DNA from 4 places in the Desulfovibrio simplex genome. Region 4 is predicted to be linked to each of the others. Evidence: predicted binding sites of a transcription regulator. Region 4 holds the regulator's gene; each other region holds the start of a gene.
What was found. The regulator sigma-54, encoded in region 4, starts transcription at its own class of promoters, with help from an activator protein. The targets are predictions, from matches to a motif close to CTGGCACGGNNNNTGCTT.

Region 1 (2,198 bases), 290 kb from region 4:
GCAACCACTGTCAGATCTGCGTGGCACAGGCGCACGCCTGCCTGCTGCGCCATGTCCAGAACCTGATCCAGCAGAAGCGCCGAAGAAATGTTGTCAAAACGGGGGTCTTTGTCGGGAAAGTGCTGGCCGATATCGCCGAGGCCCGCGCAGCCGAGCACGGCATCGGTAAGAGCATGGAGGAGGACATCACCGTCAGAGTGGGCCACAACCTCGGGGCCTGAGGGAATGAGAATTCCCCCCAGCCTCATGGGCCGACCACGGCCATAACGATGCACATCATAGCCCATGCCGGTACATGGACGCGGCAGGGCAGGGACATCGTGCAAAAGAGCCAGATCGTCGGGATTGGTAATTTTCACGTTGGCAGCCTCGCCTTCGACCACATGAACTTTGTGTCCCAGGGCTTCCAGCAGCGAGGCGTCATCAGTGACGCTCAAGCCTGTTTCCCGTGCATGGGCATGCGCCTGGCGCAAAAGGTCAGAAGAAAACCCCTGCGGCGTCTGAACAGCCATAAGGGCCTGACGCGGCAAGGTCCCTGTGACAAGGCCGTCAGCGACGGTCTTGATGGTGTCCGTCACGGGCAGGGCCGGAATAACCCCGCACGCGCCGCGCTGCAAAGCCTCACAGACGCTTCGCACCAGAGCGGGCGTCAGGAAGGGCCGCGCCGCATCGTGGATAAGCACATGACGGGCATCCGCGGGCAATACGGACAGGGCGTTTCGTACGGAATCCTGCCGCATTTCGCCACCGACAGCCGTAAGCCAGGGAATGCCCAGGTCTTCGGTCGCGTGGAGTTCGCGCAGGCGCTCTTCGTATTCCGCATGTCCATTTTGGGGAAAAACAAAAACAATGCCCGCCACTACCGCGCTGCGGCTCATGGCTCTGGCGGAGTGCCAGTACAGGGGCGCGCCCCGCCAGTGCAGGAACTGCTTGGCACGCCCGCCAGCGGCGGCGGCAAGGCGGCTGCCCTGCCCGGCCGCCAGAAGTATGGCCCAGGGTTTGATCTGCCCTGGGGGGGGGATGGAACTTTCAGGCATGATTGAGCCTTTGGCTGACAGTATGCGGGAGTCGGACTGTAAGCCGGGTTCTGTCACAACGGTTGCCCGTGTGTGACCGTCATTCCTCTAGGAGTGCGGTTGCCCGCACCCTCAAGCAACCTACCCGGAAGGCTGTGGCCGGGCCAGCCGCCTTCCCTATTTGGTCTTGCTCCGAACGGGGTATGCCGAGCATGCCGCGTCACCGCGGCATCTGGTGGTCTCTTACACCACCGTTTCACCCTTACCCGACCAGGGGTCGGGCGGTTTGCTTTCTGTGGCGCTGTCCGAGGGTCGCCCCTCCTGGGTGTTACCCAGCGTCCTGCCCTGTGGAGCCCGGACTTTCCTCCCCGGGTTTTCACCCGCGGCGACGGTCTGTCCGACTCCCGCAATCTGGGGCTGCATGGGCGGCAAGGTACGCCGCAAGACCGGATCGCATGATCTTAGAGCAGATTACCTTTGCGAATATACATTCTCAAAGTTCAAGGCACGCTCACTTCGGCGTTTAACCGCGCAGATAAACTGCGCTTACACCTCCGTCAGCGAACGTCTGCTCACGCAGCCGTCAGAGCAATTTAAAAGTTAAATTGCTCTAAATCTGAGCGGTCCGGTCCTGGCTCATGAGCCAAAAGTTTTAGTCGGTCAGCGTCTGTGGCTTGGGGGCGCATTGCGGCGCATCAGCCACGCTGAAGTGTTCGCACCAGAAAATGAGGCGCTGGCAGTTGGGGCAACTCAAAATCTGCTGGCCGCGCTGCAGTTCGATGAAAGACTGCGGCGGAACGGCAATGTGACAGCCAGAGCAGATGCCTTCTTTAACGGCCACAATGACGGGGTGCTCCAGGCGTTCGCGGATGAATTCATAACGCATGAAGACAGGCTGGGGAATGGCTTTGCTGACCTGGGCGCGTTTGGCATTGAGCTCGGTAAGCGCGGCGTTGCCTTTTTGCAACTTTTCTTCAAGGCCGTCACGCTTGACTTCAAGTTCGGCCTTGATGGCCATGTGGGTGAGGTCAATTTCGGCCAGCGCATCTTTCTGGAACTGCAGTTCTTCCATGAGAGTCATTTTTTCCTCTTCACGGGAGCGGTTCACTTTTTCCATGCTGTCCATTTCACGCATCATGGCATGGTATTCACGCGTGTTTTCCACCTGCATCAACTTGTTTT
Region 2 (2,198 bases), 1.8 Mb from region 4:
GCGGCAGGCGCGTCAGGACCGGCTATTGGCCGCCAGCGCGAGCCCCATAAGCAGATGCGTCAGTTTGGCCGCCGTAAAATCACAGTGGTGCAGGCCCGCAATGGGGGCAAGCTCCACCACATCCAGTCCCACGACCTGCCGCCCCTCAACGCAACGCTCAAGAATGAACTGGGCCTCGCGCCAGCTCATGCCGCCGGGCGATGGCGTTCCGGTGGCGGGCATGAGGGAGGCGTCAAAGGCATCCACGTCAAAGGTGATGTAAATCCGCTGCGGAAAACCCTCGGGCAGGGGCAGCTCGGGCAGACCCACGCGGGCCATGAAATAGGCGTCATAGTGCGTGACGTTGCGCGCCTTGCGCACCTCGGCTTCCTCACGGCAGAAGTCGCGCACGCCAAACTGCACCAGCGGCAGGCCCAGGTCGGCCACAGCGCGGTGCATGACGCAGGCGTGCGAATAGGGGCTGCCCTCATAGCTTGAACGCAGATCGGCATGGGCGTCAAACTGCACGATGCCGAAGGGTTCGCCCGTGCTCTGCGCCTGTCTGGCCAGGGCGCGCAATGCGCCAAGGCTCACCGTGTGCTCGCCGCCGAGCAGCACCGGCACGGCATTGCAGGCAAGCGCCTGGGCCGTGGCAGCCTCGATACGGTCAATGACCCCTTCTACAGGGCCGCTGCAGTCCACTGGCGGCGCGGTATAAAAACCTGATTCTCCGGGGGCAAGGCCGCTTTCCCAGGCTTCAAGCTGCTGGGAAGCCGTGAGCAGAGCCTCAGGGCCGTGGGCCGTGCCAGCGCCGTAAGAGACGCTCTGCTCCAGCGGAACGGGGATAATATGAAAGGCGGCCTGATCAGGCCGGGCGGGGCTGTATTCGGATGCAAGAAAATGCTGCATGACTATCCTCAGGCTGTATGGATGAACCAAATAAAACGGCCCGCTTGGGGAGGCAGGCCGTCTTATTTGGAGGAGGCTGTCAGCAAAAGAAAGGAAGGTACTTTCTATTCTGCAATGGCCGTGCCAAGTGGGTTTAAGAAATAAGTTTCTTTAATTATGCGTAATTTATTGTAATTTATTTCAGGAACAAATCCTGTTTCGTTTAAAAACTTATACTCTCCTGCCCTGTGCCCCACGTTGCAGGCTTGCCGCTGTACAAAAAATTATCTCACGGATGCACGCCGCCAGCCCAGATTTATGGCTGTTGCGACGTTTTTACCGGCAGGCGCTCCACCAGCAGCAGGCTTTCCGCGGCCCGCTCCCTGTTGGTATCGGCAAGGGGCACCACCCGCCAGCGCCGGAGCGGCAGCGTCCGCACCCTGCTGACCAGGGCTTGCGCCTCTTCAGCGCCGCCCGCGTGGCCCTCACCGCTCAAGCCTTATTGCACCGTTTCCCTGCCGCCAGCGGTCGGGGACCCCTGTATGCTGAGAGTCAGCTTTTCCGCCAGTTCACGCGCGCCGGGGGTCTGACGCCATTCGTCAAACAGCTTGCGCCACGCGCCGAACTCCGTGAAGCCTCGGTCCAGCTGATCTTCGTGCATCTGCACCCAGGTATTGAAAAGCTGCATCTGCACCTGAAAGGTGGAGCTGTTGAAAATCATGGCCGCGCTGTCGCGCGCTATGCTCTTGCCCTCCACATGGGTGGCCACGAAGTTGCAGATGGCGCGCTGCGACATTTCAAAGGTCACTTCCTGACCGTTCATTTCATCGGCCAGGGGCAGCAGATGGGGGTAGAGTTCGGCAATGCGCTCCATACCCTTGACCGGCACGGCCATAAACAGCGGCGCTTCGCCGTCTACCGGAGCGGCATCGGGCTTTTCGCTGATAAAATAGAATCGCAGCCAGTTTTCAAACATCACCGCTTCAATCATGGAGGCTACGGCGCTCTGGAATTGGCTCTGTGGCTCAGGCATGGAAACTCCTTCACTTTTTGGCGGCGCAAGCACCCTGGCTCCAAGCGCCATCAGAACTTGGCTCACGTATTTCTGGAACAGACCATCAGACCATGCCCGGCGCAAAGACACCCTGAAAGGCGCTCATGCCGCACGGCCTAGAGAAAAATGTCGCAAGCGCCTCCATATGTACTATCCGGGCCAGCCCGCGTCAATGCGGCACGCCGTAAAGCCGGGGCGCATATCATTTTTCGGCCAGGTCAGATGCGGCCAGTGCGGATGCGGCCAGCCGTCCGCGCCGCAGGCGCAGCGCCCTGGT
Region 3 (2,198 bases), 1.1 Mb from region 4:
TGTGCGGGGCCGGACCGCTGGCCCTGGCCCTGTTTGCCGCGCGCGCCCTTGGAAATCCCTGGGCCGAGCTCTGCCTCTACGACACTTCGGCCGCGGCATCCGGCGATACCAGCCGGGTTGTGGGCTATGCCGGGTTGCGCTTCGGGCTCGTCTAGACTGTGTCGTCACGAGCGCCTTTCCTGGTATTTCTGTGTCGAACTTCGCCTTTTATTCCGGTCGAGTACCATCAGAGTACACTCCCTGCATAAAAGGCTTGTTCTCCTTGATATACCAGGAAATTCATCTCGTGCCGACACAGTCCGGATAACGGAGCCACGAGCGCCTTTCCTGGTATTTCTGTGTCGAATTCCAACGGTACATGCTCTGAGTGGGCGGCAGCTTAACAGCCCTCTGATTTACGGCGGCCTTTTCATGCACTCATGCTCATGAAAAGGCCGTTTTTTTGTTTTGTTGCCTGTGTCGCCCCCGTATAATCAGTATCTGGGGCAGAGACTCCTTAGAGCGATTTAACTAGCGATGCTGTCGCCATCCGTAAGGCTTCTTCGTCGCCTAACGGCTGCCGCTTGAAATTGCTCTGCGGCTGCGGGAGCAGACGCCCGCCGCAGAGGCGCAAGCGCAGTTTCAGCAAGGCGCTGCCTCAAAAGTCACTGCTTGAGACCAGCAACTCTCTTATAGTTCAGCAAAAGACGATAAGAGTTTTAGGGGGTGGGGGTGTGGGGGAGGAGACCCTTTTGCAAAAGGGTCCCTCCCCCACAAAGTATAAAGCGGCCCTGAACCGGCCCTTTTTTCGTCGCAAAAATCCGGCACATTGGCTTGACATTCGGCGCGTGAAGATTATGCTCATTTGAGCAAAACTAATGGCGCGGCCTCGGCTGCGCAAAGGAGCGAATTTATGAAAATCGCCGTCTCAAGCGAAGGGCCGGGTCTGGATTCCCAGGTTGATCCGCGTTTCGGGCGTGCCGCCGGATTCGTGGTGGTGGATACGGAAAGCATGACAGCGGAATATGTCGATAACGGGGCCTCTCAGGTCATGGCGCAAGGCGCGGGTATACAGACGGCCGAGCGCCTGTCGTCTCTGGGCGTTGGCGCCGTGCTCAGCGGGTACGTTGGTCCCAAGGCTTTCACCGCTTTGCGGGCTGCGGGCATGCAGGTGTATCAGGACCTGGACGGCCGCAGCGTGGGCGAAGCCGTGCGCTGCTATACCGAAGGCTCCGTCAGCCCGGCCGCAGCGCCCAACAAGTAGGACTGCCATGCGCATTGCATTTGCCAGCGGCAAGGGAGGCGCGGGAAAAACCACGGTGGCGGCTTCACTGGCCGTGGTCTGGCCGCGGCCCTGCCTGATAGTTGACGCCGATGTGGAGGCTCCGAACCTGCATCTTTTCCTGCATCCTGATCTGGACGCGCCCCAACCCGTGTATCTGACCGTGCCGGAACTCGATGCGGAAAAATGCACGGCCTGTGGGGCATGCGCTGACATATGCGCCTACAAGGCCATTGCCATGCTGGGGGGAAAGCCCACAATTTTCGCGGATATGTGTCATGGCTGCGGCGGCTGTTTCGAGGTTTGCGGACCCGCAGCCCTGAGCAGGGGCCGACGCGAACTGGGCAGCCTGCAATGGGGCCGGTGGAACCTGAATCCTGCCCGTGAGCAGGCCCTGCTTATGGGAAAAAGCCGGGTAGGCGAGGCCATGTCGCCGCCCCTGCTGCGCGCTCTTGAGCAGGCTTCTGCTTCCGGCGCTGGCGCTGCTGCGCCAGACGGCCCGGATATCCTCATTGATTCGCCCCCCGGCGTGAGCTGCCCGGCCATGACCACGGCCCGTATGGCGGACGCTCTTGTTCTGGTGGCGGAGTCCACGCCCTTCGGCATATACGATTTCAAGCTGGCCCACGCGGCCTTCAGAAAACTTGGCCTGTCCCTGGCAGTTGTCATGAACCGGGCAGGCATGCCAGGCAATGAAGCCGGCGATGCGGCCCTTGAGCAGTATTGCGCTGCGGAAAGTTTGCCCCTGCTGGCCCGGTTGCCCTTTGATATTCAGGCCGCCGAGGGCTATGCGCGCGGGCATCTGCCGCCGACGGGGCCAGGCGCCAATGCCCCGGCATGGCGCCGGCGTTTTGAAAGCCTGCAACAGGCGCTGCGCCGGTGGATTGGCGGCCAGCCCCGGCAGGACACTGCGCGCCAGCCGGAAACGGTGGAGCGG
Region 4 (2,198 bases):
AACTGTGGAACCCGTCTTTTGAACGACGGTGGAAATTTGATGAACCATCTTGTTTTAAAAATTTTTTGCCTCAGGCGGGCAGCGGCGCTTGTGCCGCGCCAAGGCCAAGGTCAGAAATGTTCCTTGCGTCTTGAAGACGACGGAATATCAAGGGCAGTGCGGTACTTGGCCACAGTGCGACGTGCGATGTTGACCTTAAGGTGCTCTTTCAGCATTTCGCCAATGCGTTCATCGCTCAGGGGAGACCTGGTGTCTTCGTCAGCAATGAACTTCTTGATGAGGGCTTTAACGCTCTCAGAGCCGACCTGGCTGCCGTCATCAAGCTCCAGACCGCTGTTGAAGAAAAATTTCAGTTCAAAAATGCCGTGCGGCGTCGCCACGTACTTGTTTGTTGTTATGCGGCTTACCGTGGATTCATGCATGCTGATGTCATCAGCGATATCCTTGAGAATAAGCGGTGCCAGACGCGTCACGCCATCCTCGAAAAAGGGCTGCTGGTGCCGGACGATGCTTTCCATCACTTTGTACAGGGTGCGCTGGCGCTGATAGAGGCTCTTGATGAGCCAGCTGGCCGAGCGCATTTTTTCTGTACAGTATTCTTTTTCCTTATCTGAGGATCCCTTCATGTCCATCTGGCTCAGATTGGAAAGCTGCAACTGCGGCAAGCCATCCTCGTTGAGCAGAATGACGAACTCATCGCCCATTTTGTACACAAAAACATCAGGGCTCACATAGGTTGGTTCGCCACCGCCAAAACTGGCTCCAGGCAGGGGATCAAGGCTCTGGATGATGTCCAGATATTCTTTCAGTTCCTCCATATCCAGCTTGAATTTGCGCAGCAGGGGCTTGTAGCGCTTGGCTTCAAGGTCCTCCAGGTGCGAGCGCACGAGTTCAAGCAGTATGGGGTCGCGGTCATACTTCAGGCTTTTTATCTGTACGAGCAGGCATTCACGGGCATCACGGGCGGCCACGCCCACAGGATCAAACAGTTGCACCTTTTCAAGCACCGTCTGAACTTCAGCCGTATCAGACTCCGTCATCTGTGCGATTTCTTCCAGGCTGGCGTGCAGATACCCGGCAGAAGAAAGGTTGCCGATGATGACTTCGCCTATGTCTTTTTGTGTCTCTGTGAGGGAGGAAAGACGCAACTGCCACAGCAGGTGGCCTTCGAGGGTGGGCTTGGCCGAGTAGCGCGCTTCAAGGGGCGAAATATCTTCAGCAACCTCAAACTCGCGTGGCTGCACAAGGCGGGGAGTGCTTGCGAACTCTCCCAGGTAATCTTCCCAGTCGGCATCCTTGGCCAGGTCTTGATCGTACACCTCTTCGGCGGCTTTTTCCCGCCTGTCATCGCCTGAATCTGGCGAAGTGTCATCGCCCTGGGATTCTTCAAGAAAAGGATTGTCCAGCATTTCCTGCTGCACAGTCTCGAGAAGCTCCATGCGTGAGAGCTGGAGCAGCTTGATGGCCTGCTGTAATTGCGGGGTCATCACGAGCTGCTGAGTCAGTTTTAATTGCTGTCGAAGTTCCAGTGCCATGAGCCTGTTCCGTCTTGAAAGGTCAGCAGAAAATATTTTATTTACAAGTAGTGTGCCATAGTGGCAAAAATTATGCAATAGCCAGAGGTTGCGCGACCAAAAAACAAACCAATCCGTGAGCTGGCCCAAGCTTTGCATCATTGTTTTCAAGGTGTTGGCTTCAAGAACCGCAGCTGGTCCTGAAACGGAAAAAGGGAGGTCGCCCTCCCTTCTTCCTGTCATCAAATTATGATGCGATCATGCAAGCCTTACACCTTGGCGTGCTTTTTGGCTGCCGTGATAAATTCACGGAACAGCGGATGCGCGGCCATGGGCCTGGATTTGAATTCGGGGTGGAACTGACAGCCCAAAAACCAGGGGTGGTCGGGCAGTTCCACTATCTCCACAAGGTTTCCGTCCGGTGAAGTGCCGCTGAAAACCATGCCTTTTTCCGCCAGAGCATCCCTGAATTCGTTATTGAATTCATAGCGGTGGCGGTGGCGCTCTTCAACCAGCTCTTTCTTGTACGCCTCAAACGCGCGAGAATTGGGCAGAACCTTGCACGGGTAGGATCCAAGGCGCATGGTGCCGCCCTTGTCGCTGCCAGCGTCGCGTTTTTCAACGTTCTTGGTGCGGAAATCGTACCATTCGGTCATGAGGTAAATGACCTTGTGCTTGGAGCGG

Region 1: ispD (2-C-methyl-D-erythritol 4-phosphate cytidylyltransferase) is a predicted target of sigma-54. The motif match lies at 1,167-1,184, and genes of this name have one in related genera.
Region 2: speB (agmatinase) is a predicted target of sigma-54. The motif match lies at 998-1,015, and genes of this name have one in related genera.
Region 3: ACZ5DH_RS09940 (NifB/NifX family molybdenum-iron cluster-binding protein) is a predicted target of sigma-54. The motif match lies at 858-875, and genes of this name have one in related genera.

Annotation. Positions count from the first base shown of each region.
Region 1 covers NZ_AP042377.1:1,610,566-1,612,763, reverse strand. Annotated here, with positions in the region: gene ispD (2-C-methyl-D-erythritol 4-phosphate cytidylyltransferase) at 1-1,004, opposite strand, end outside; RNA gene rnpB (RNase P RNA component class A) at 1,061-1,421, opposite strand; gene ACZ5DH_RS06515 (zinc ribbon domain-containing protein) at 1,669-2,198, opposite strand, start outside.
Region 2 covers NZ_AP042377.1:3,171,749-3,173,946, reverse strand. Annotated here, with positions in the region: gene speB (agmatinase) at 13-888, opposite strand; gene ACZ5DH_RS12915 (MnmM family RNA methyltransferase) at 1,184-1,363, opposite strand; gene ACZ5DH_RS12910 (hypothetical protein) at 1,367-1,900, opposite strand; gene ACZ5DH_RS12905 (multidrug effflux MFS transporter) at 2,124-2,198, opposite strand, start outside.
Region 3 covers NZ_AP042377.1:2,380,734-2,382,931, reverse strand. Annotated here, with positions in the region: gene amrB (AmmeMemoRadiSam system protein B) at 1-155, shown strand, start outside; gene ACZ5DH_RS09940 (NifB/NifX family molybdenum-iron cluster-binding protein) at 893-1,243, shown strand; gene ACZ5DH_RS09935 (nucleotide-binding protein) at 1,251-2,198, shown strand, end outside.
Region 4 covers NZ_AP042377.1:1,323,545-1,325,742, reverse strand. Annotated here, with positions in the region: gene rpoN (RNA polymerase factor sigma-54) at 111-1,535, opposite strand; gene ACZ5DH_RS05485 (CTP synthase) at 1,784-2,198, opposite strand, start outside.